One region of the Roseateles aquae genome, then DNA from elsewhere that is predicted to be linked to it. Evidence: predicted binding sites of a transcription regulator. Region 1 holds the regulator's gene; each other region holds the start of a gene.

Region 1 (7,393 bases):
TTCGCCGTAGCCGGCAAGCAAAACAGCAGCGCGATCAGCTGCTCGCTCAGGGCCGAAGGCGATTCCGCCAAGGGCCCATCCGCCTGCCACTGCGCGTTCGCGTCCAGCGCCAGTCGCAGCGGCCGCTGCGCCTGAGCCAGCGCCTTTGCATATGCCTGCGCAGCGCGCGTGGCCTCGGTATGCCTGAACAGGCTGATGGCGGCGCAGATATTGGCGGAGCGTTGGGCGGGCACCATGTTTCTTGCTTGCTTCTCTGGCATGTCCTGCTTTTCTGCCCACCCGACCAAATGGCGGAGCTGCAGGCCAGGCTCCTTCACTGCGCGCTGCAAGACAGTGGCGATGAGTCGGGCGCTATCGAACACGGGTGCGACTTCAAGCTCATCGAAATGTCGAAGGGATCGGCGACGGCATATATCGCCAAGTACGTGTCTAAGAACATCGACGGTGAATACGTCGGCGACGACCTTGAAGGCAAATCAGCCGTCGAAAGTGCCAAGCGCGTAGAAGCCTGGTGCGCGAACTGGGGCATTCGGCAGTTCCAGGCCATCGGCTGTCCGCCCGTCGGTGTCTGGCGCGAGCTTCGACGCATTCCCAGCTTGCCTAAGGACGCCCCGGAACACTTGCAGCGCGCACACCGCGCAGCAAACAAGCAATTTCAACACGATGGCGACGAGCGGGAGACTGTGGCCTGGGACGACTACTGCCGCGCCCAGGGAGGCATGGGCATTGGGCGCGAGGCCTGCATCAAGCTCGCCAAGCGCGCGCCCGATGGCTTGGGCCGATATGGCGACGCCATGCAGCCCCGTCCTTACGGTATCGAGACTGTCGGCACAGCAACGCTAGAACAGGGCCAGCCTTTGCGCACCTGGTTGGTCGAGTCCGTATGGCATGTTTGGAGCATCGAGCGGCCCAAAGTCCGCCGCTTCGACTGGCGCAGCCAGATCGCGGAGACGGCGCAGCCGGCTTCGCCTTGGACTCGTGTCAATAACTGTACGAAGGGCGACGCGGCCGAGCCTCTTTCTATTTCTGGGCCACCTAAGTTCAAGCCCTATGCCGATCAGGACCAAGCTACATGTCGCATGCACTCTGCGGCGGGAGAGTTTCCCTAGTCAGGCCTGTTCAATTTTGAACAGCTTTTCTGCCTGAGAAAGACGAACAACGAAATAGTGCTCCTGATTTAGCTCCGCAGGCAGTTTGTCTCGCAGAATTGACGCCACAAATTGCGTGTGCTTTTTCTCTCTATGAACGAGATGCGCGATCTTCACAAGCTGATTGTCATGCATAAGCTCCTTCTTATCATTTAGAAGGAAGTGATAACAAGGAATGCCCTCAGCATCTGCAAAAAGCGTATATGCAATATCAAAACAAGTGATCTCGCCCTGCTTTTTTCCAGAACTGAAATTTGTGTTGAAAGCGCTGAACTTATAGACCTTCTGCCCCGTCTTGGTCACCGCAGGATCAAATTTCAGAGCATATTCTTCGCCGTAGAGCTCTCTCGAAATACTCGCAAAGAACTCGTTGAACTTATTGACCTGCTGCTGAATTTCGGCTTCAAATTCCTCTGAAAACAACCGATCATCAATCTTCTCAAGGTCACCCATAAAGCCCGCCAAAGTCTTCTCAGATCGGGTGATTTGATCAATTATTGCTTCGTACTCGCCTTTTTTTCGGTGAGCTTCGTTGAGCGCAACAATGATTCGCTCTAGCGATTCAAAGGAGCCAGTTTTTGAGAGCTTTGCCGAGAGATTCTTTTCTACCTTCAAAAGGTCTTGAAGTTTTTCATTGTTGACTTCAAGCTCAGCAACTATTTTTGGCAAATCTTTTTCAATGTACTTTGCCTTTTCCCCAATCATGCGATTGTGGAATGTTACTAGCTCCGCAAAAGAGCGACTTACTGCTCCTAGGCTGTCAGATACCTGCTTGTATAGCAATTCAAGCTGGCGCACGTCAATGTTGGCGGCGCCGGAATTGATTTCCCGAATTGCTTCCTGAATTAGATCCTTCCGCAAGTTAAGGCGGCTGATCTTAGAACTTACCAGACTGATCTGATAGCGGGCTTTATCCAAAGTCTGAAGGTCATTTTCAAAGTTTGGATTTGTATTGAAATTTGCTCGATGAGCATTCAAACGTTCTATGTCGTTCTGAAGCAACGCAAGCGAAGCCTCATAAGCAGAACGAGTTTGCTTGCTTTCTAGTCGCGCCTTGAAACTTGCTTCCGCTCGGATGCTCGCAAGCAAGTTTTGCTTCGCATCGCCATTGTCGAAATTGCAACCCAGCAGGAACAGGTAGAGAGTTTCGTACTCGTCATCCCTAGTAAAGCTATTCAGCGTCTTCAGTGTGTTGCTAACACTAAGATCTTTATATCGAATATTATGAGAGGTGATTTGACCAAAGGTAGGCTTTTTGCCGAAATGACCAGGAAAAAGCTGATTGGTCAGATACTCCTCGAACGCCTGTTCTGTAAGCTGCTGCCCATTAATTCGACGAATGTGCTTACTACGGGACAAGAAATTTCGTTCAATGATGGTCTCGACAGCAAATTGGTCAGCAAGATCTGACGTCAAAGTCAAAGAGACAAGGACCTCATTGTTTATGAGAAAGTCCTTAACCACCGGATCCTCATTTTTCTTCGTCTCAGGATCGGTATAAATCCCCTTCGCACTAGCTCCTAGGCAAAAATCAATCAGCATTAGCACCGTAGTCTTACCTACGTTGTTGCCGGTGGCCTCCGCGTCGTCAGTCGGGGTCTCGTCAACGATAAGATTTAAGCCCGCATGGAACTTAATATGACGAATGAGCCCGCCCTTCCCTTCAATGCGCAACGACTTTAGGAACATAGCTCTATATTCCCGCTTTGATCATGCACGACGGTTGCCAAAAACAACCAATCAAGCGCCAAGACAAAAATGGCAATCGGCATATCACGCAACTCTCGCGTGGCAAGATACAAATCCATAAACCCCATCGATTTGCCGCCAGATAGCGCCTGAATAATATATGCCCCATTGAAATAGAGGCTATTTTCGGGATGAACGTCCTTAGGCAGAAGCATGGGCTGTCACCTTTGGGGGCCTCTTGAAGATCCGGCACTTCATGAATGCATCCACCGCCAAGATCCGAATGCACAGCTCCAGTTCTTCCTCGGAAATCGCGACGTAGTTGGCACTCTTCTTTGCGGCATCCATTACTGCCTCAATGATGCTGAAGAAGAGGTCATCATCCGCTTCCCCATCCTTTTTCAGCTTAAGGTATGTAGAGTGAAAGGCGCTCAGCACTGACGTGCTCCGGTTTCTACCCGCTGCATCAAAGCTTGCGTAAATCGCATCAATTCGCGGCTGATAGACCGCGTAAGTTTCAACCAATTCAGCTGCAACAACCAAGTTATTGAAGACGAGTTTGTCATCAATTGAAAATGGAATTGGTGAGCCGCTTTGAGCTTGTGGACTAAGATCCTCTGCGCAAAGAATATTTATTAGCGCAGCAATATTTGTTTCAGACGGTGGCTCAACCTCGCTGAGAGGCAATTCCTCATGCAAGAACGAGTAGATTTGCTGCAGCTTACTTGGCGCAGAGTGCAACAAGATAGCCGTAATACTTTTTAGGTCGATGATGTCGTCAACGGGCGAAAAGTTCAGCCCATGCGGATTGTTAAAGACCTTCTTCCTCAAATCGCTCCCATCCTTAGATATCGAAACAAATTTGAAACGATAACCTTTTAGCCCAGTAAGCTTTGCGTGCGAGAGCGCTGTTTGAACCTTGTCGAAGGCGGCAGTTGAAGAGACTTGAAGAACAGTTTTTCCTGTCTTATCAATCAGATCTATACCGGCCGAATTCTGTTGCGTCGCATTCATATTGGTCAGCGAGTAGCCGAACAACAGATTGAGAAAGCGTGCGTAGAAATCCTCACAGTGCACGTGAACATCCAAGATGTTGACGCTCCCTCGCAATTCGACCTCAGTCGCAAGGACAGCTAGCTTTCTCGTACAAAGATCGAAATAGGCCTTACTCTGCATAACTCACCTCCCCTCCCTTTCTACCCTTCTGCACTTACTCGTGCTTTCCGCACTCATAGCAAGTCGTTTAGCGCTGAAGATGCGCAGCCAAGCAGAGGCCGAACCGAGTAGGCCCGGACTGCCGCCGTCGCTCTTCACGCGCCGAGCATATGCTGACGCGGCCGACTGGTGTTTAACAGTGGGCAATGTACTAACGCGGTTGGGTTGGCGCTTCCGGCGGGCAACTTTTGCGCCTGCAATGTGGCGTAGCCCAAGGCGCCGCCAAGCGCAGGACTCTTGGCTACACGGTGGCTACATGAGTCACTCGGCCGTCGCCCAGGTTGGGAAAAACAGTCGTAAGTCCTTGATTTAATTGGTAGGCCGTACAGGACTTGAACCTGTGACCAAAGGATTATGAGTCCTCTGCTCTAACCAACTGAGCTAACGGCCCCCGTGTCCGGCGCCAGGGCGGCGCCGACAGTGAAGCCCGGCGGGGAGCCGGGAGCGCGGATTGTATAGGGCTGGAGCGCGTGCCTTGAACAGCAGCGCCGACTTGCTTACTTCTGGCTCAGCGCGTTGCTGACCATGCGCGAGGTGATGTCGACGATCTGGATCATCCGTTCGTAGGCCATGCGGGTGGGGCCGATCACGCCCAGGGTGCCGACGATCTGGCCGTCGACCTCATAGGGCGCGGAGACGATGGACAGTTCCTCGAAGGGCACGACCTGGCTTTCGCCGCCGATATAGATGCGCACGCCTTCGGCACGGCTGGAGACGTCGAGCAGGCGCATCAGCTGGGTCTTTTGCTCGAACATCTCGAACAGGCGGCGCAGGCTGCCCATATCGTTGTTGAAGTCCTGCACCGTCAGCAGATTGCGCTCGCCGGAGATGACGACGCGCTCTTCTTCCTGCTCCATCGCCTCGGTGCCGGCCTGCACGGCGGCGCTCATCAGCACGCCGATCTCGCCGCGCAGCGCATCAACCTCGCTCTTGAGCCGCTCGCGCACCGCCTCCAGGCTGAGGCCGGCGTAATGGGCATTGAGGCGGTTGCTGGCCTCGGCGAGCTCGGCCTGGTTCAGGTCTTGAGCGGTGAAGATGACCCGGTTCTGCACATCGCCATCGGGCGAGACCAGGATCACCAGCACCCGGCGTTCGCCCAGGCGCAGGAATTCGATGTGGTGAAAGACGCTGGGCTTGCGCGGCGCGGTGACCACGCCAACAAAGTTCGACAGATTCGACAGCAGATGGGCCGCGCTGGCGATCACGCGCTGCGGCTGGTCGGGCTGCAGCTGGGTTTCGATCGGCCGGGGGTCCACGCCCAGCAGGCCGGGCTGTGCCGTCAGCATGGTGTCCACGAACAAGCGGTAGCCGCGCGCGGTGGGGATGCGGCCGGCGCTGGTGTGCGGGCTGGCAATCAGGCCCAGCTCCTCCAGATCGGCCATCACATTGCGAATCGTGGCCGGCGACAGCTCCAGGCCCGAGGCCTTGGACAGCGTGCGCGAACCCACGGGCTGGCCGTCCGCGATATAGCGTTCGACCAGGGTTTTCAGCAGTGATTTGGATCGCTCGTCGAGCATGTTGGGGATTGTAAGGACATGCAGCCGGTGGCATTGGGTCCAGCGGCGCGCTTTGAGGGCAAGCCCTAGTCAGGACGAGGCCTTTCACCGCTCTTTCACGGCCCCGCCCAGCGCCGCCAAAGCTTCATAGTGCTGTGGTGTAATTCTTCGCATGGCCAAGCGTTTCCGACATGTAGCGATCGTGGGCAAGCATCAGGCCAGGGGCATACGCCCGGTGCTTGAAGAAATAGCCGAATTTGTGACCGGGCAAGGCCTGGACGTGTCGCTTGAGCGCGAGACGGCCGAGAGCACCGGCATCAGCGCCTACGACACCCTCAGCCACGACGAGATGGGCGGCGCCTGCGATCTGGCCATCGTCGTCGGTGGCGACGGCACCATGCTGGGATTTGCCCGCGAGATTGCGCGCCATGGCACGCCGCTGGTGGGCATCAACCAGGGCCGGCTGGGTTTCATCACCGACATCTCCATCGAACGCTTCCGCGAGGCGCTGGCGCCCATCCTGGCCGGCGACTACGAGATGGAGCACCGCGCGATGCTGGAAGGCGCGGTCTGGCGCGACGAGCGGGTGATCTTCGAAGGCCTGGCGCTCAACGATGTGGTGGTCAGCCGCGGCGCTACCGCCGGCATGGTGGAGCTGAAGGTCGACGTCGGCGATGAGTTCGTCGCCAATCTGCGCGCCGATGGCGTCATCGTCGCCTCGCCCACCGGCTCGACTGCCTATGCGCTGTCGGCCGGCGGGCCCATCCTGCACCCCAGCATCGCCGGCTGGCTGCTGGTGCCGATTGCCTCGCACACGCTGTCCAACCGGCCCATCGTGCTGCCGGACCTGGGCGAGGTGCGCATGGAGATCGTCGCCGGCCGCGATGCCAGTGTGAACTTCGATATGCAAAGCCTGGCCAGCCTGCTGCACGGCGACCGCATCACCGTGCGTCGCTCGGCGCACAAGGTCTGCTTTCTGCATCCCACCGGCTGGAGCTATTACGCCACGCTGCGGCGCAAGCTGCGCTGGTACGAGGGCGTGTCCTGAGCGCCCGGCCACTAAAAAGACTGTGTTGAGGCCCCTATGCTGAGGCGACTGAGCCTGCGAGATTTCGTCATCGTGCCCGAGCTGGAGCTGGACTTCAGCGGCGGCTTTGCCGTGCTGACCGGCGAGACCGGCGCCGGCAAATCGATCCTGATCGACGCGCTGCAACTGGCGCTGGGCAGCCGCGGCGATGCCGGCGTGGTGCGCGAACAGGCCGCCCGCGCCGAGATCTGCGCCGAGTTCGACCGCCCCGAGGCACTGCGCCCCTGGCTGGACGAAGCCGGCTTCGACGCCGAGGCCGACACCCTGCTCTTGCGCCGCGTGATCGACGCCCAGGGCAAGAGCCGCGCCTGGATCAATGGCGGCGCCGCCACGGTGGCGCAGCTGCGCGAACTGGCCGACAGCCTGCTGGACATCCACGGCCAGCATGCCTGGCAAGGCCTGACCCGCCCGGCCGCCGTGCGCGCGCTGCTGGACAGTTATGCCGAGCTGGACACTGCGCCACTGGCCCGCACTCACGCCGCCTGGAAGCAGGCCAGCGAGGCCCTGGCCGGCGCCCAGCAACGCCAGGGCGAACTGGCCCGCGAGCGTGAGCGCCTGGCCTGGCAGCTGGGTGAGATCGAGCGCCTGGCGCCCGGCGCCGATGAATGGGAAGAGCTGAGCAGCGAGCACCAGCGCCTCTCGCATGCGCAATCGCTGATGGATGGCGCGCGCAGCGCCGTCGAGCTGCTCAGCGAGGGCGAGGCCAATGCCGAAGACCTGACCCAGCGCGCCATCGAGGGCCTGCAGGCGGTGCTGGA
Region 2 (7,393 bases), on a different contig from region 1:
GCTGTTCCTGGACAACCGGCCGATGAATGGTCGGGTCGGCTTCTTCGTCGTCACGCCCTTGCGCCTGGCCGGGCGCGAGGGCCTGGTGTTGGTGCAGCGCGGCTGGGTACCGCGCGATCAGCGTGATCGCAATCTGCTGCCGGAGCTGCCGGCCAGCACGGCGACGGTGACTGTCTCGGGCCGGCTGATTGAAGCGCCTTCCAGGGTCTATCAGCTGGGCGGCGGCGATGGCGGGCGAATCCGGCAAAATCTCGATCCCGCGGCCTATGGGTTGGAGCTGGGCCAGCCGGTGCTGCCGCTGGCCGTGCTGCAGACCGCCGCGGCTGACAACGATGCGCCGCTGCTGCGCGACTGGCCGGCGCCGGCCGTCGATGTGCAGCGCAATTACGGCTACGCCTTTCAATGGTTCGCGCTTTGTGCGCTGCTTCTGGGTCTATATGTCTGGTTCCAAGTCATCCAACCACGCCGCCACCGCTGAGGGGCAAGACCTGCCGCTGTCGATGACGGTGCACAGCCAGCCCGATCTGCAGGGCCTGCAGGCGCAGCAACGCACGCGTTCTGGACGTCTGCGCATGCTGGCCGTGCTGGCCGTCTGTGCCGCGCCGGTGCTGGCCTCGTATTTTTCGTTCTACGTGCTGAAGCTGCGCGGCGATGCCTACAGCGAGCTGATCACGCCGACGGTGGACATTCCGGCGGCGCTGCAGCTGCATGACGAGCAGGGCAAGGCGGTCAGTGCGGAATCGCTGAAGGGCCAATGGCTGCTGACGCTGGTGCAGGACGGCGCCTGCGATCAGGGCTGCGAGCGGCTGCTGTTCATGCAGCGCCAGCTGCGCGAGATGCTGGGCAAGGAGCGCGACAAGCTGGACAAGCTCTGGCTGATCCCTGATGACACGCCGCTGCGCCCGGAGCTGAAGCAGGCCATCAGCCAGGGCGTGCCGGTGACGATTCTGCGTGCGCCGCGTGCCGAGCTCGAGGCCTGGCTGAAGCCGGCCGCCGGCCATCAGCTGAAGGACCATCTGTTCCTGGTGGACCCGCTGGGCCGCTGGATGATGCGTTCGCCGCTTGACCCTGATCCGAGCAAGTTCAAGAAGGATCTGGATCGTTTGATGAAGGCCAACGCCGGCTGGGACCGGCCGGGGCGCTGAAGCGCGCGACCAACGATGAGCGGATTCGATTTTTCGCCGGTGCTGCGCCTGCTGATGCTGGGCTCGGCGCTGGGCTGCCTGCCATTTCTGTGGGCGCTGTGGCGGCACCGGCAGGCGAGCCCATCGGCGCGGCTGCGTGCGCTGACGCTGCTGACCCTGTTCCTCACCTTTGACCTGGTGCTGTTCGGCGCCTTCACCCGGTTGACCGACTCGGGTCTGGGCTGCCCGGATTGGCCGGGCTGCTACGGCAGTGCCTCGCCGCTGGGCGCGAGCGAGGAGATCCATGCGGCGCAGACGGCCCTGCCCAGCGGGCCGGTGACGCATGGCAAGGCCTGGGTCGAGATGATCCATCGCTACCTGGCCAGCGGCGTCGGTTTCCTGATCCTGATGCTGTGCGTGATGAGCTGGCGCTATCGCGCTCGCGTCGCTGAGCAGATAGGGCACGCGGCGCCTTCGCCGTGGTGGTCGGTGCTGACCCTGGTCTGGGTCTGCGTTCAAGGCGCTTTTGGCGCGCTGACGGTCACGATGAAGCTGTTTCCTCTGATCGTCAGCCTGCATCTGCTGCTGGCCTTCGGCCTGCTGATGTTGCTGGCCTGGCAGGCCGAGGCCTACCGCTCAAGGACGTCGCCGCCGCTCTTGCAGTGGCCGGCCAGCCTTCGCCGTGGCGCCTGGCTGCTGCTGGCGCTCAGCCTGGGTCAGGCAGCGCTGGGCGCTTGGGTGAGCACCAATTACGCGGTGCTTGCCTGTGCCGAGTTTCCGCTCTGCCAGGGTCAGTGGTGGCCGGCGACCGATTTCGATCACGGCTTTGCCCTCTGGCGCGAACTGGGCCGCGGCCATGATGGCCAATGGCTGTCGCATGCGGCGTTGACGGCAATTCATCTGACTCACCGCGTCGGTGCGCTGCTCGTCTTCACGGCGTTGATCGCCTACGCCGTCTTGCTGCGCCGGCAGGGCGGCGAGGCGGGCCGCCGCTGGGCCACGCGCCTGCTATTGGTGGCGCTGTGGCAGTTCCTCAGCGGCCTGTCTAATGTGGTGCTGGGCTGGCCCATGATTGCCGCGCTGGCGCATACCGGGGGCGCTGCCGCCTTGCTGCTGATGCTCAGCTTCATGCTGGCCCGGCTGCAGCGGCACGACTCGTCCGAACTTTCTTTTCCGCCGCCGCAGGGCTTGAGCCCCGGCGCTGTATCCTGAGCGACCCCATGGCCTCGACGACACCCCCTCAAGCGGCCAGCGCCTCGCGCTGGCAGCAGTTCTATCAACTGACCAAGCCTCGGGTCGTGCATCTGATCGTGTTCTGTGCCGTCATCGGCATGGCGCTGGCCATCCCGGGCTGGCCCGCCGCCCGCGAATGGGGCGTGATCCTCGCGGCCACGGCCGGCATCTGGCTGGTGGCGGGCGCCGCGGCTGCCTTCAACTGCCTGATCGAGCAGCAGATCGATTCGAAGATGAAGCGCACCTCCTGGCGGGCCACGGCCAAGGGCGAGCTGAGCCGGGCGCAGACGCTGAGCTTCTCGGCGCTGCTCTGCGGCGTCGGCATGGCGCTGCTCTATGTCTGGGTCAATCCGCTGACGATGTGGCTGACCTTCGCCACCTTCGTCGGCTACGCCATCATCTACACCGTCATCCTGAAGCCGATGACACCACAGAACATCGTCATCGGCGGTGCCTCTGGCGCCATGCCGCCGGTGCTCGGCTGGGCGGCGCTGCGCGGCGAGGTCGGCCCCGAGGCGCTGATGATGTGCCTGATCATCTTCCTCTGGACACCGCCGCATTTCTGGGCGCTGGCGCTGTACCGCACCGAAGACTATGCCCGCGCCGGTCTGCCGATGCTGCCGGTGACGCATGGCTCCGACTTCACCCGGCTGCAGGTTTTTCTCTACACCTGGATTTTGCTGGCAGCCACGCTGCTGCCCTTCCTGACCGGCATGAGCGGCCGGGTCTATCTGATCAGTGCGCTGATCCTGGGTCTGGGCTTCTGTGCCTATGCCTGGCAGCTCTGGCGCGACTACTCGGACCAGCTGGCGCGCAAGACCTTCCGTTTCTCCATCCTGCACCTGTCCCTGCTGTTCGCGGCCTTGCTGCTGGATCATTACCTGCTGCCCTGGACGCAATGAGATGAGCACAAGACGCAACTTCCTGCTGGCGCCTGCACTGGCCACGCTGCTCAGTGGCTGTGACAAGCTGGGTCTGGGCGAGTCGGCCAAGCCGGCCTACAAAGGCGTGGACCTGAGCGGCGCAAGCTATGCCAGCACGCTGAACCTGCCTGATATCGATGGCAAGCCGCGCAGCCTGGGTGACTTCAAAGGCAAGATCGTCGTGGTGTTCTTTGGCTACACCCAATGCCCGGACGTGTGCCCGACGACGATGGCGGAGCTGGCCCAGGTCAAGAAGGCCTTGGGCGCCGATGGCGAACGGGTGCAGGGGCTGTTTGTCACCATCGATCCCGAGCGTGACACGGCCGAGTTGCTGAGGGCCTATCTGGCCAGTTTCGATCCCAGCTTCGTGGCCCTGCGTGGCAGTGCCGAGCAGCTGAAGGAGGCCGCGCGCGAGTTCAAGGTCTATTACGCCAAGGTGCCGGGCAAGACCGAAGACAGCTACACCATGGACCACACGGCGGCGAGCTTTGTCTTCGACGCGCAAGGCCGGGTGCGGCTGTTCGAGCGCTATGGTGCTGGTGCACAGGCGCTGATGGACGATATCAAGCTGCTGTTGGCTGAAAAGGCCTGAGCGCCAGGCTGCTGCATCGCCTGAAACCCAGTGAAAAACGGCCCCGCGGGGCCGTTTCGTGTTGCAGGCGGGGTACGCGCCTCAGGCGGTCTCGACCAGTGCCTTTTTCATCTTCTTCATCGCGGCCACCTCGATCTGGCGGATGCGCTCGGCGGAGACACCGTATTCGGCGGCCAGCTCATGCAGCGTCATGCCGCCCGAGCTGTCGTCGTTCACCTTGAGCCAGCGCTCTTCGACGATGCGACGGCTGCGCTCGTCGAGCACCGCCAGTGCACGGGTGATGCCGTCGCCAGACATCGCATCGCGGCTGCGCGCCTCGATCACGCGGGTGGGTTCCTGGCTGTCGTCGGCCAGATAGGCGATGGGCGCAAAGCTTTCGCCGTCGTCATCGGTCTGCGGCTCCAGGGCGACATCGCCGCCGGACAGCCGGGTTTCCATCTCCAGCACTTCCTCGCGCTTCACATTGAGCTCGCGGGCGACGTGGTCGACCTCGGCGGCGCTCAGCGTATTGCGGTGGGTCTGGCCCTCGGCGGCATCTTCCTTTAGGCTGTGCTTCATCGAGCGCAGATTGAAGAACAGCTTGCGCTGCGCTTTGGTGGTGGCGACCTTGACCATGCGCCAGTTGCGCAGGATGTATTCGTGAATCTCGGCCTTGATCCAGTGCATGGCATAGGACACCAGACGCACGCCCTGGTCAGGGTCGTAGCGCTTGACGGCCTTCATCAGACCGACATTGCCTTCCTGGATCAGGTCGCCCTGCGGCAGGCCGTAGCCAAGGTATTGGCGTGAGATCGAGACCACCAGGCGCAGATGCGAGAGCACCAGCCGGCCGGCGGATTCGAGATCGCCGTTCTCGCGCAGGCGACGGGCGAAGCTTTGTTCTTCGTCGGGCGTCAGCATCGGCAGACGGTTGACGGCAGAGATGTACGCATCCAGATTGCCCAGCGAGGGCAGCATGGCCCAGGGATCGCGTACGGTCAGGGCGGTTGGCGTGGACATGGCGTGTTTCTCGTGTAGAGCGAGGCTGCGAGCCTCAACACGGCAATATTAGCACTCTCTTTGAATGAGTGCTAACAGTCAGCAGGCTGAAAAAATCGCCAAGGCTGGCGGAGCTCTCGGCGAGTGCAGTCACTAACTTGCCGATGTGGGGCAAGGACGAAAGCTGGGTGCCGCAAGCGCGAAATCGGGCTTGCCAGGCCTGGACGATCAGTCGATCAGGCCGAAATCGGGGCTGCCGACCATGCCTTCGATGTCCAGCAGGATGAGCATCCGTTCGTTGACCTTGCCCAGGCCGGTGACGAAGCGGGTATCGATCGAAGCGCTGATCTCCGGCGGCTCCTTGATCGTGCCAGGGGCCATTTCCAGCACATCGGAGACCGAGTCGACGACGATGCCGACAACACGGCCGCAGACGTTCAGCACGACAACGACGGTGAAGCTGGTGTATTCGGCCGTGCAGCCCAGGCGCAGGCGCAGATCCACGATGGGCACGATGACGCCGCGCAGATTGACGACACCCTTGACGAAGGGCGGCGCATGGGCGATGCGGGTGGGCGCCTCGTAGGAGCGGATTTCCTGCACTTTCAGGATGTCGATGCCGTATTCCTCGGCGCCTATTCTGAAGGTCAGGAACTGCTGCGAGTCGTTCTTGGCGGCGCTGGTGGTGACCAGGGCGCCGGCGTTGGAGCTTGGGGCCAGTTCAGTCGAAGTCATCGCGGTCGAATCGTTATGAAGCCATGGCGGATGGGGCTATTGTGCACAGTCCAGACCGAAGTCAAGCGTTGATCTGGCCGCTGTCAGGCCGTTTTTCATTGCGGGTGGGCTGGCAGCAACTCATCCAGCAGGTGCAAGAGTTCACGCAGTTCGACCGGCTTGGTCAGGTAGTGCTGGGCACCGGCCGCCAGGCAGGCCTCGATCTGCTCGGCCACCGCATTGGCTGACACCATGATGATGGGCATGCTGGCGCCGGCGGCGCGCAGTTCGCGCAGCAGGCTGAGGCCATCGCCATCCGGCAGTTGCAGATCGAGCAGCACCAGGTCCGGCTGCGCTTCCAGGATGCGTTCCAGGCCGCTTTGCATGTCGACGCAGAGTTCCATCTGCAGATCGCTGCGCTGGCTGAGCATGCCGCGCATCACTTCGGCATTGGTGGCGTTGTCTTCAACATAGATCAGCCGGCGCTTCTGCAGCGCTGCTACGGGTAGCGGCGCCGGCGGCGCGGCCGGCCGCTGGCCCGGCTCCGGTGCCTCGGCCAGCGGCAGACGCAGCACAAAGCTGGAACCCTGGCCGAATTCGCTTTCGGCGCTCAGGCTGCCGCCCATGGCTTCGGCCAGCCGCTTGCTGATCACCAGGCCGATGCCGGTGCCTTCGATCTCGCTGTGCTCGCGGCCCAGGCGGTTGAAGGGCTGGAACAGCTGGGCCAGCTGCTCGGGGCTCATGCCCATGCCGGTGTCGGTGACGGTGAGCTCCAGCATGCCGTTCTCATCGAGCCGGCTACCTAGCTCAACGCGGCCATCTTCCAGGTTGTACTTGATCGCATTGCTGAGCAGATTGATCAGCACCTGCTTGACGCGCGTTGGATCGCCGCGCATCCACAGGCCCTGCGGCGCCAGCACCCGCGCAAAGCTGATGCCGCGAACGGCAGCATCGCTCTCGACCAGGGCCTGCACCTCGTCCAGCATCGTTGGCACATGCAAGGGCTGCAACTCCAGGCGCAGGTCGCCGGATTCGATGCGCGACAGGTCCAGTGTGTCGTTGATCATGTCCAGCAGATGCCAGCCGGCCAGCTGGATCTGCGCGGCCCAGCCCTCTTGCCGCTGGCTCAGCGGCGGCTCGCGGTCGAGCTCCAGCAGCTGGGCAAAGCCCAGCATCGCGTTCAGCGGCGTGCGCAGCTCATGGCTCATCCGCGAGAGGAACTCGTTTTTGGCCTGGCTGGCGGCCTCGGCATGTTCGCGGGCCTGTTCCAGCTCCTGGAGCTTGAGCCGCTCGGCGATATCTTCGACCACGCCGACCAGGTTGTAGACCTGGCCCTGGGCATCACGCAGCACCGTCACCAGCGCCCGGGCACGGACGATCTGGCCATGGCGGCCGATATAGCGCTTGAGGCGCTGGTACATCGGGATTTCGCCGCTGATCAAGGCGGCCATCAAGCGCTCGTCCTCGGCGCGGTCGTCCGGATGGGTCAGATCCAGCATGCGCTGCTTGAGCAGCGTGTCGGCGTCATAGCCGAGCAGGCGGCAGAAATAGGGGTTGGCGCCGAGCGCGTGGTCCTGCAGATCGGTGAAGACGACGCCGATGGGGGCGTTGTCCAGCACATTGCGCAGGCGCTGTTCACGGTCCTTTAGGGCCAGCGAGGCCTGCTCGCGCTGCTCGACTTCGCTCTTGAGCTGGGCCGTGCGCTCGGCCACCAGCGTGGCGATGCGCTGCGCGCGGCCGGTGATGATCAGCAGCAATGCCCCCAGCAGGGCAGTGCTGGCCAGGCCGACGAGCGCAAAGGGCAGGCTGTTGCCGGCCTGGCCCTGCAG
Region 3 (7,393 bases), on a different contig from region 1:
CCACGTCGACCGGCAGGTTGTTGACCAGGCCGCCATCGCCCAGCACCCGGCCTTCGAGCTCGATCGGCGCGAACACGCCCGGCACGCTCATGCTGGAGCGCAGGGCCAGCGCCAGGTCGCCGCGGCTGGCAATCACCTGGCCACCGGTTTCCATATCGGTGGAGACAGCGCGGAACGGCGTCGGCAGCTGATCGAAATCGTCGACCTCACGGACCGGCAGCGTGAAGCGGCGCAACAGCGCTTCCAGGCCACGGCTGGACAGCGTGCCTTGCGGGGCGCGGAACTCGCCCTTGTGAAAGCCCAGTTCCAGCGCTGCGGAGAACTCGAAGTCTTCTTCCTTGCGCCGCTGCGACAGCTGCTGCCTATCCACCCGGCTGGCAAAGACGCGATCCCAGGAAATGGCGAGCAGCTCGCGCTCCAGATCGGCGGCCGTCATGCCGCTGGCATAGAGGCCGCCGACGATGGCACCCATCGAGGTGCCGGCAATCACATCGACCGGAATGCGTTCACGTTCCAGCACCTTGAGCACGCCGATATGGGCCAGGCCACGGGCGCCGCCGCCCGACAGCACCAGGCCCAGCTTGGGCCGCAGCGCGATGGGTGCGGCCGCCGCAGGCGCGGGTGGCACGGGGCCAGCGGCGGTGGTCTGGGCCAGGCAGGGGCAGAGCGCGACCCACAGGCCGAGCAGCCAGGCCGAGCGCAGCATGGGGCGGGGCGGGCGGCTCAAAGCTTGTCGTCGAGGTTTTGCATCAGCGTGTCGACGGCACGTTCGACCAGGCTCTGCTCATCCAGCGCAGTGATCAGGCCATTGGCAAGCAACTGCTCCAGGGCCCCGCGCGTCAGCGAGTGGCGTTCGTCGGCATCCTGGCCGACGAAGAGGAAGAATTGCCGGCTTTCGCTGATCCAGGCGATCTGGGCCGTGAGCCACTGGCTCTGCACGAACAGGTGGTACCACTGGCCCAGTTGCAGCTGGTCCATCCAGGCCTCGACCGCGGCGCGGGCATCGGGCGAGCTGGACTCCGAGTACAGCTGCACCGGCACCGTGGGCAGCTGGCCGCGATCGACCTCGTTGCGAGCCCAGTGCGAGGGCGCCTGTGATTCGCGATCGCTGAGCAGCTGCTGCAGCAGCTCTTCCGGGCTGAGCTCGCGGCGCGGGGCCGGGGCAGGCGCCGGCTGGGCCGCCGCGGGCTGGCCGCGCAAGACCCGGCCGTGCTGTTGCATCAAATCGTTGAGCAGCTGCTGACGCTTGGTCGCGGGCAGGGCGATCGAATCGATGCCTTGCTCCAGCCTGGCAATCAAGCCGGGCAGCTTGCTGCGCAGCTGCACGCGGGCCGCTTCGCTGCCAGGCACTTGCAGGCTGGACAACAGTTCATCGACCAGGTCGATGTGGGCATGGGCCTCGGCCGAATCGCGGCCCTGCAGCACCATGGCCTGGACGATCACCTCGGTCCAGCTGTTCTTCAGGAAGTCGCGCAGCAGCGGGCTGATCGCGGCATCCAGCAGCTGGGCCTTGATCTGCTCGCGGATCAGTTGCTGCCAGTGGCTGCGCTGCTGTTCGCGTTCCAGTGCAGCCAGCGCGGTGGCGCTGCGTTGGCTGCGCCGCGCCGCTTGTTGGCGGATGAATTCCTCGACATCACTGAGCACCTGCTGGAACTGGTGCGCACCGAGCAGCGGCGCCTCGACCAGGCGCTGAACCTGCTCCGCCACATAGTTCAGAAACTCGGACAGCCGCTCGTCATCGCCGCGCTCAAAAGCCATGCTGTGCGCGGCGACGCGGTTCAGCAGTGTCCAGGTCGGATGATCCTGGCGGCGCAAGAGGCTCAGATCGGTGCGCGCCAGTCGCGCCACGGCCACCTGCAGGCGGGCCAGCATTGGCCGTACCGGCGCCGGCAGCCGTGGGTCGGCCAGGATCTGGTCATAGAGGCGCGACAGCAGATCGGCGCCGCTGCCGCTGTTGACCGCCGGCCCGAGGATCTGTGCCGAGGGCTGGCTGAGCCGCTGCGGCCGCGAATTGAATTCGTCAACGCGCTGGGCCAGTCGGTCCAAAGTGTTTGGCGCATTCAAGCTGCTGAACTGGCGCATGTGCAGATTGGCCGCAGCACTTGCGCTGGCCGCGCTGGCATGGGCGGCCACCAACGGTGCCAGTTGGGCTTCATGCAGATGCTGGCACAGGCTGCGGTACAGCAGCTGCAGCCCGGCGGCCAGTGGTTGCGCGGCCACCCGCACCAGCGCGTAGCGGCCTTCGGCGTCCAGATCGACTGCCTGGGCTGCACGGTTCAGGGCCTGGGCAAACAGCGCCGCGCGCAGCGGGTTGTCGTTCTTCAGCGGGCGCGCAATGCCTCGCAGGGCGGCGAAGAAGTTGCCGAGCTGATGCAGCTCGGACTTGCTCAGGTCTTCGACCACGGTCACCACATGAGCCACAGCCACATCCTGCAGCGCCTGGTGCTCGTCGACCAGGCTCAAACTGTCCAGGCTCAAGGGCGCGCTGCGTTGCAGCGGATCAACGCCGCGCCGCGCCGCCTGCAGCAGCGGCAGCAGTGAGTTTTCGAAATCCTGCGCAAAGCGGCCCCGAAGCTTGGACCAGGCCGCGTACAGCAGATGGTGCTGTGGCCGGGACTTGAGCAACTCCTGGGTCTCGTTCATCACTGCCAGGCTCAGCGTGGGCACGTAGGCAATGGTTTCGTCGACCAGCGAGTGCAGCGTCGGGGTATGCGTCATGGGCGATAGTTGGGTCTGGTGGCTGCATTATCAATCGACAACCATCAGCTGCAGAAAGCAAAAAGGGCCGCTTTGCAGCGGCCCTTTTTGACTTGAGCGGGGCTTGAGGCCCCTGAGCTCAGGCTGACATTACATGTCCATGCCCATGCCGCCCATGCCGCCCATGCCGCCAGGCATGCCGCCGCCGGCAGCTTCTTCCTTCGGCGTTTCGGCGACCATGCACTCGGTCGTCAGCATCAGCGAAGCGACCGAAGCAGCGTTTTGCAGCGCGGTGCGGGTCACCTTGGTCGGGTCCAGGATGCCCATTTCGATCATGTCGCCGTAGGTGTCGTTGGCCGCATTGAAGCCGTAGTTGCCCGAACCGGCCAGCACCGCGTTGACGACGACGGAGGCTTCGCCACCGGCGTTGTAAACGATCTCGCGCAGCGGGGCTTCGATGGCCTTCAGCACCAGCTTGATGCCGGCGTCTTGATCGGCGTTGTCGCCCTTGATCTCGCCAGCAGCTTGCTTGGCGCGCAGCAGGGCCACGCCACCACCAGCCACGATGCCTTCTTCAACGGCAGCGCGGGTGGCGTGCAGCGCGTCTTCCACGCGTGCCTTCTTTTCCTTCATTTCGACTTCGGTGGCAGCGCCGACCTTGATCACGGCAACACCGCCGGCCAGCTTGGCCACGCGCTCTTGCAGCTTCTCACGGTCGTAGTCGCTGGTCGCTTCTTCGATCTGAATGCGCACTTGCTTGACGCGGGCTTCGATGTCGGCAGCAGCACCGGCGCCATCGATGATGGTGGTGTTTTCCTTGCCCACTTCGACGCGCTTGGCCTGGCCCAGATCGGCCAGCGTGACCTTCTCCAGGGTCAGGCCGACTTCTTCGGCGATGACCTTGCCGCCGGTCAGGATGGCGATGTCTTCCAGCATGGCCTTGCGGCGGTCGCCGAAGCCAGGGGCCTTGACGGCGACGACCTTCAGGATGCCGCGGATGGTGTTGACCACCAGGGTCGCCAGTGCTTCGCCTTCGACTTCTTCAGCGATGATCAGCAGCGGACGGCCAGCCTTGGCCACTTGCTCCAGCGTGGGCAGCAGGTCGCGGATGTTCGAGATCTTCTTGTCGAACAGCAGGACAAACGGGTTGTCCAGCAGCGCGGCTTGCTTCTCGGGGTTGTTGATGAAGTAGGGCGACAGATAGCCGCGGTCGAACTGCATGCCTTCGACAACGTCCAGCTCGTTGTTCAGGCTCTTGCCGTCTTCAACGGTGATCACGCCTTCCTTGCCCACCTTGTCCATCGCCGAGGCGATGATCTGGCCGACGTCGGCATCGCTATTGGCCGAGATGGTGCCGACTTGAGCGATTTCCTTCGAGGTGGTGGTGGCCTTGGAGGCCTTCTTCAGCTCGGCGACCAGGGCTTGCACAGCCTTGTCGATGCCGCGCTTCAGGTCCATCGGGTTCATGCCGGCGGCCACGTACTTCATGCCTTCGCGCACGATGGCCTGGGCCAGCACGGTGGCGGTGGTGGTGCCGTCACCGGCGTTGTCGCTGGTCTTGGAAGCCACTTCCTTGACCATCTGCGCGCCCATGTTCTGCAGCTTGTCCTTCAGCTCGATTTCCTTGGCCACGGACACACCGTCCTTGGTCACGGTGGGGGCGCCGAAAGAGCGCTCGAGCACCACATTGCGGCCCTTGGGGCCCAGGGTCACCTTGACCGCATTGGCCAGGATGTTCACGCCTTCAACCATGCGAGCACGGGCTTCGCCACCGAAGATCACGTCTTTTGCTGCCATGTTCAATTCTCCAAATTCAGTAGATATGGGCTTGCCACGCTGTACCTGCAACGCTCAGTGGTTGCGAAGGAAAGCGTAGCGAGCGGTGCGCTGGCAAGGCGGCCGGAGCGCAGGGACCGGAACGACCATCGCGGTCGTGAGGATCCCGAGCACCGCCCAACGCAGCCAGCGTGCCGCGCAGTAGCTTTACTTCGCGACCACGGCGAAGAGGTCTTCTTCGCGCATCACGAGCAATTCATCACCATCAACCTTGACGGTCTGGCCCGAGTACTTGCCGAACAGCACGCGGTCGCCCACGGCCACGTTCAGGGCAATGAAGTCGCCCTTGTCATTGCGCTTGCCAGGACCCACGGCCAGCACTTCGCCCTGATCAGGCTTTTCGGCGGCGGCGTCGGGGATGACGATGCCCGAAGCGGTCTTGGTTTCTTGTTCCAGGCGCTTAACGATCACGCGATCGTGCAGAGGACGCAGTTTCATCACATCTCCTAAAGAGTCTTGGTGTTGAGCCATTCATCGGTGCTGCGTCAAGGTGAGCAACACCTTTTCACATGCTTGAGCCCGCCGGCCAGGGGCTGTGGCGGGCTGTTAGCACTCGGTTGGTGTGAGTGCTAACAGAAGGCATTATAGGGATGGAAGATGACGTTTCAAGAGCCGCAACAGGCAAAAAGCTGATGTGCCGAGGTGGCGCTCAGCGCTGCCTGCGCCCGGCGATGACCACCGGGGAGCACCTCAGGCGCGGCGCGGCGCCAGCCGGCGCATCGCCAGCCAGGCCAGCAGTCCGGTGAAGCCCAGGATCAGCAGCAGCACCAGCCAGAAGCCATGTGGATGCTCGTTCAGCGGAATGCCGCCGACGTTCATGCCCAGCAGGCCAGCCACCAGATTGATGGGCAGCGCCATCACGGTGACCATGGTCAGGATGAAGAGGCTGCGGTTGTTCTGTTCGGCCACCTGGGCGGAGGCCTCTTCCTGCAAAAGCTTGATGCGCTCCTGCAGCGAGGCGATATCGCGCAGCACGACGGCGAACTCCTCGTTGACACGGCGCAACCGCTCCTTGTCCTCGGCGCCGACCCAGCCAGGCGGGTTGGCCATCACGCGCAGCAGCGCGCCCGGCTCCGGTGCCAGCAGCCGCTGCAGGCGCACCGACAGCCGGCGCAGCCGCGCCAGCTCGGCACTGTGGCTGGCCTGGCGGCGAGCCAGGATCTCGTCCTCGATGTCGTCGATGCGGTCGCTGGCACTGCGCACGATGTGCTGCAGCTCATCGGCCTGGTCACTCAGCAGGTGTTCGAGCAGGGCCACCGGCGTAGGCAGCGCGTCGCCGCGCTTGACCGCCGCACGCAGCCGGTCGACCGAGCGCAGCGGATGGTGGCGGGCGCTGATGACCAGCCGTTCGCTCAGATGCAGCCACAGTGTGGCCACGTCTTCCGGGTCGAAGCTGAAGTCGAAGGTGACGTCGTTGATCACCGCCTGCAGTGCCGCCGCGCCATCGCGGCTGATTCGCGTCGAGCGCGAGCCCTCGCGCAAGGCCTGGTAGAAGTCTTCGCTGAGTTCGCTGTGGCGGTGCAGCCAGCTCAGTGCGCCGGCATGGGCGAGGTTGAAGTGCAGCCAGACAAAGCCATTGCCCCCTGATGCACTGGCCAGGCTGTCCAGTGAGGCGGCGCAGTCGATCTCGACACCGGCGGCACCGTCGATGAAACGATAGCCGCAGATCAGGCCCTGCTCATCGGCACCGTAGCTGGTGGGTGGGGCGGGGCGGGGCGCAGCAGCAGTCATCGGGCGGATCTCGCATCGGCATTCGGGCAGGCGCGGATTCTCCCTGACAACAATGCTGCCGCGGATGACAGCACCAGCTTTTTGGACGCCGTCCTGGCACTCCGTCAGACGCCAAGCTGTGCTGGCGACAGATAGTGCTGCCTGAAGGCCTCGAACGGCAGGGTGTCGGCCGCTTCGATTCGTGCCTGCTCGGCCAGTGATTCGCTCGCCGCATTGGCGAAACGCTCACGCAGCGCGCTGTCTGGCGGTGCGGCGAGCAATGCCGCCTGCGTGTCGCGAGAGCGCTGCAGCACGAAGCCGATGTGCGAATCGCCGTGCGCGGCGTGCATGGCCGCCAGCACCCGGGCCGAGGGCAGGGTGTCCGGGGCAGCCAGGCTGGCGCGCGCCTGCTCAAGCGCCTCGCGGTAGAGGCTGCCGCCGAGTGCAGCGTCGATGCGCTCGGCAATCGGCGTGAATTCGGCCAGCAAGGCCTGACCCCAGTCCATCAGCGGCACCGTCGCGTCGCCGCGCTCCAGTTGCAGGCCCGGCTCGCGGCCGCGTGCGGCCGTCAGATGCTGGTTGCGCGCCAGGGCCGCGATCTCTGCCGGGGTGTCGGCGGGGCTGTCGGACAGCAGGCAATGCAGCAGGAAGATATCCAGGAAGCGCATGGTCCGCGCCGAGATGCCCAGTGGCTCGAAGGGGTCCAGGTCCATGCAGCGCACCTCGACATACTCGACGCCACGCTCGCGCAGCGCATGCAGCGGGCGTTCGCCGCTCTTGATCACGCGCTTGGGCCGAATGGTGCCGTAGAACTCGTTCTCGATCTGCAGCAGCGTGGTCGAGAGCTGGTTGTACTCGCCGCCCGGATTGCGAATGCCGATCGCCTCGTAAGCCGGGTAGGGGCGGGTGAGCGCCTCCTGCAGCGAGGCGGCATAGCCAGCCAGATGGTTGTAGCTGACCGCCAGCGAGGACTGGGCGTCGCTCTGGTAGCCGAGCCGGCCCATGCGCAGCGAGGTGCCGTGCGGCATATAGAGGCTGCCGCAGGGCTGGGTCTTCAGCTTGTGCTGCAGGCTTTGCAGCTGGTGCTCGCGACCCTCGACGAAGCTGGAGCACAGCGCCGGCGAGGCGCCAAACAGCACCAGCAGCAAAA

The links. Region 1 encodes HrcA, which represses chaperone genes, less so after heat shock. Its sites were predicted from a motif close to TTAGCACTCNNNNNNNNNGAGTGCTAA; they were not measured.
Region 2: a site for HrcA is predicted at 4,920-4,946, ahead of rpoH (RNA polymerase sigma factor RpoH). Genes of this name have one in related genera too.
Region 3: a site for HrcA is predicted at 5,080-5,106, ahead of RQP53_RS15005 (co-chaperone GroES). Genes of this name have one in related genera too.

What each region holds. Positions count from the first base shown of each region.
Region 1 covers NZ_JAVXZY010000005.1:42,795-50,187, reverse strand. The annotation lists gene RQP53_RS13185 (hypothetical protein) at 1-362, opposite strand, end outside; gene RQP53_RS13180 (replication endonuclease) at 288-1,109, shown strand; gene RQP53_RS13175 (DUF2326 domain-containing protein) at 1,110-2,837, opposite strand; gene RQP53_RS13170 (ABC-three component system middle component 6) at 2,828-3,052, opposite strand; gene RQP53_RS13165 (ABC-three component system protein) at 3,039-4,013, opposite strand; tRNA gene RQP53_RS13160 (tRNA-Ile) at 4,367-4,443, opposite strand; gene hrcA (heat-inducible transcriptional repressor HrcA) at 4,550-5,569, opposite strand; gene RQP53_RS13150 (NAD kinase) at 5,721-6,596, shown strand; gene recN (DNA repair protein RecN) at 6,633-7,393, shown strand, end outside.
Region 2 covers NZ_JAVXZY010000008.1:112,510-119,902, forward strand. The annotation lists gene RQP53_RS18185 (SURF1 family protein) at 1-478, shown strand, start outside; gene RQP53_RS18190 (SCO family protein) at 438-1,145, shown strand; gene RQP53_RS18195 (COX15/CtaA family protein) at 1,161-2,336, shown strand; gene cyoE (heme o synthase) at 2,345-3,259, shown strand; gene RQP53_RS18205 (SCO family protein) at 3,261-3,872, shown strand; gene rpoH (RNA polymerase sigma factor RpoH) at 3,954-4,871, opposite strand; gene RQP53_RS18215 (chemotaxis protein CheW) at 5,079-5,585, opposite strand; gene RQP53_RS18220 (CHASE domain-containing protein) at 5,681-7,393, opposite strand, start outside.
Region 3 covers NZ_JAVXZY010000006.1:46,970-54,362, reverse strand. The annotation lists gene RQP53_RS15020 (patatin-like phospholipase family protein) at 1-706, opposite strand, end outside; gene RQP53_RS15015 (DUF1631 family protein) at 724-2,718, opposite strand; gene groL (chaperonin GroEL) at 2,848-4,494, opposite strand; gene RQP53_RS15005 (co-chaperone GroES) at 4,681-4,971, opposite strand; gene RQP53_RS15000 (transporter) at 5,224-6,264, opposite strand; gene gshA (glutamate--cysteine ligase) at 6,369-7,393, opposite strand, start outside.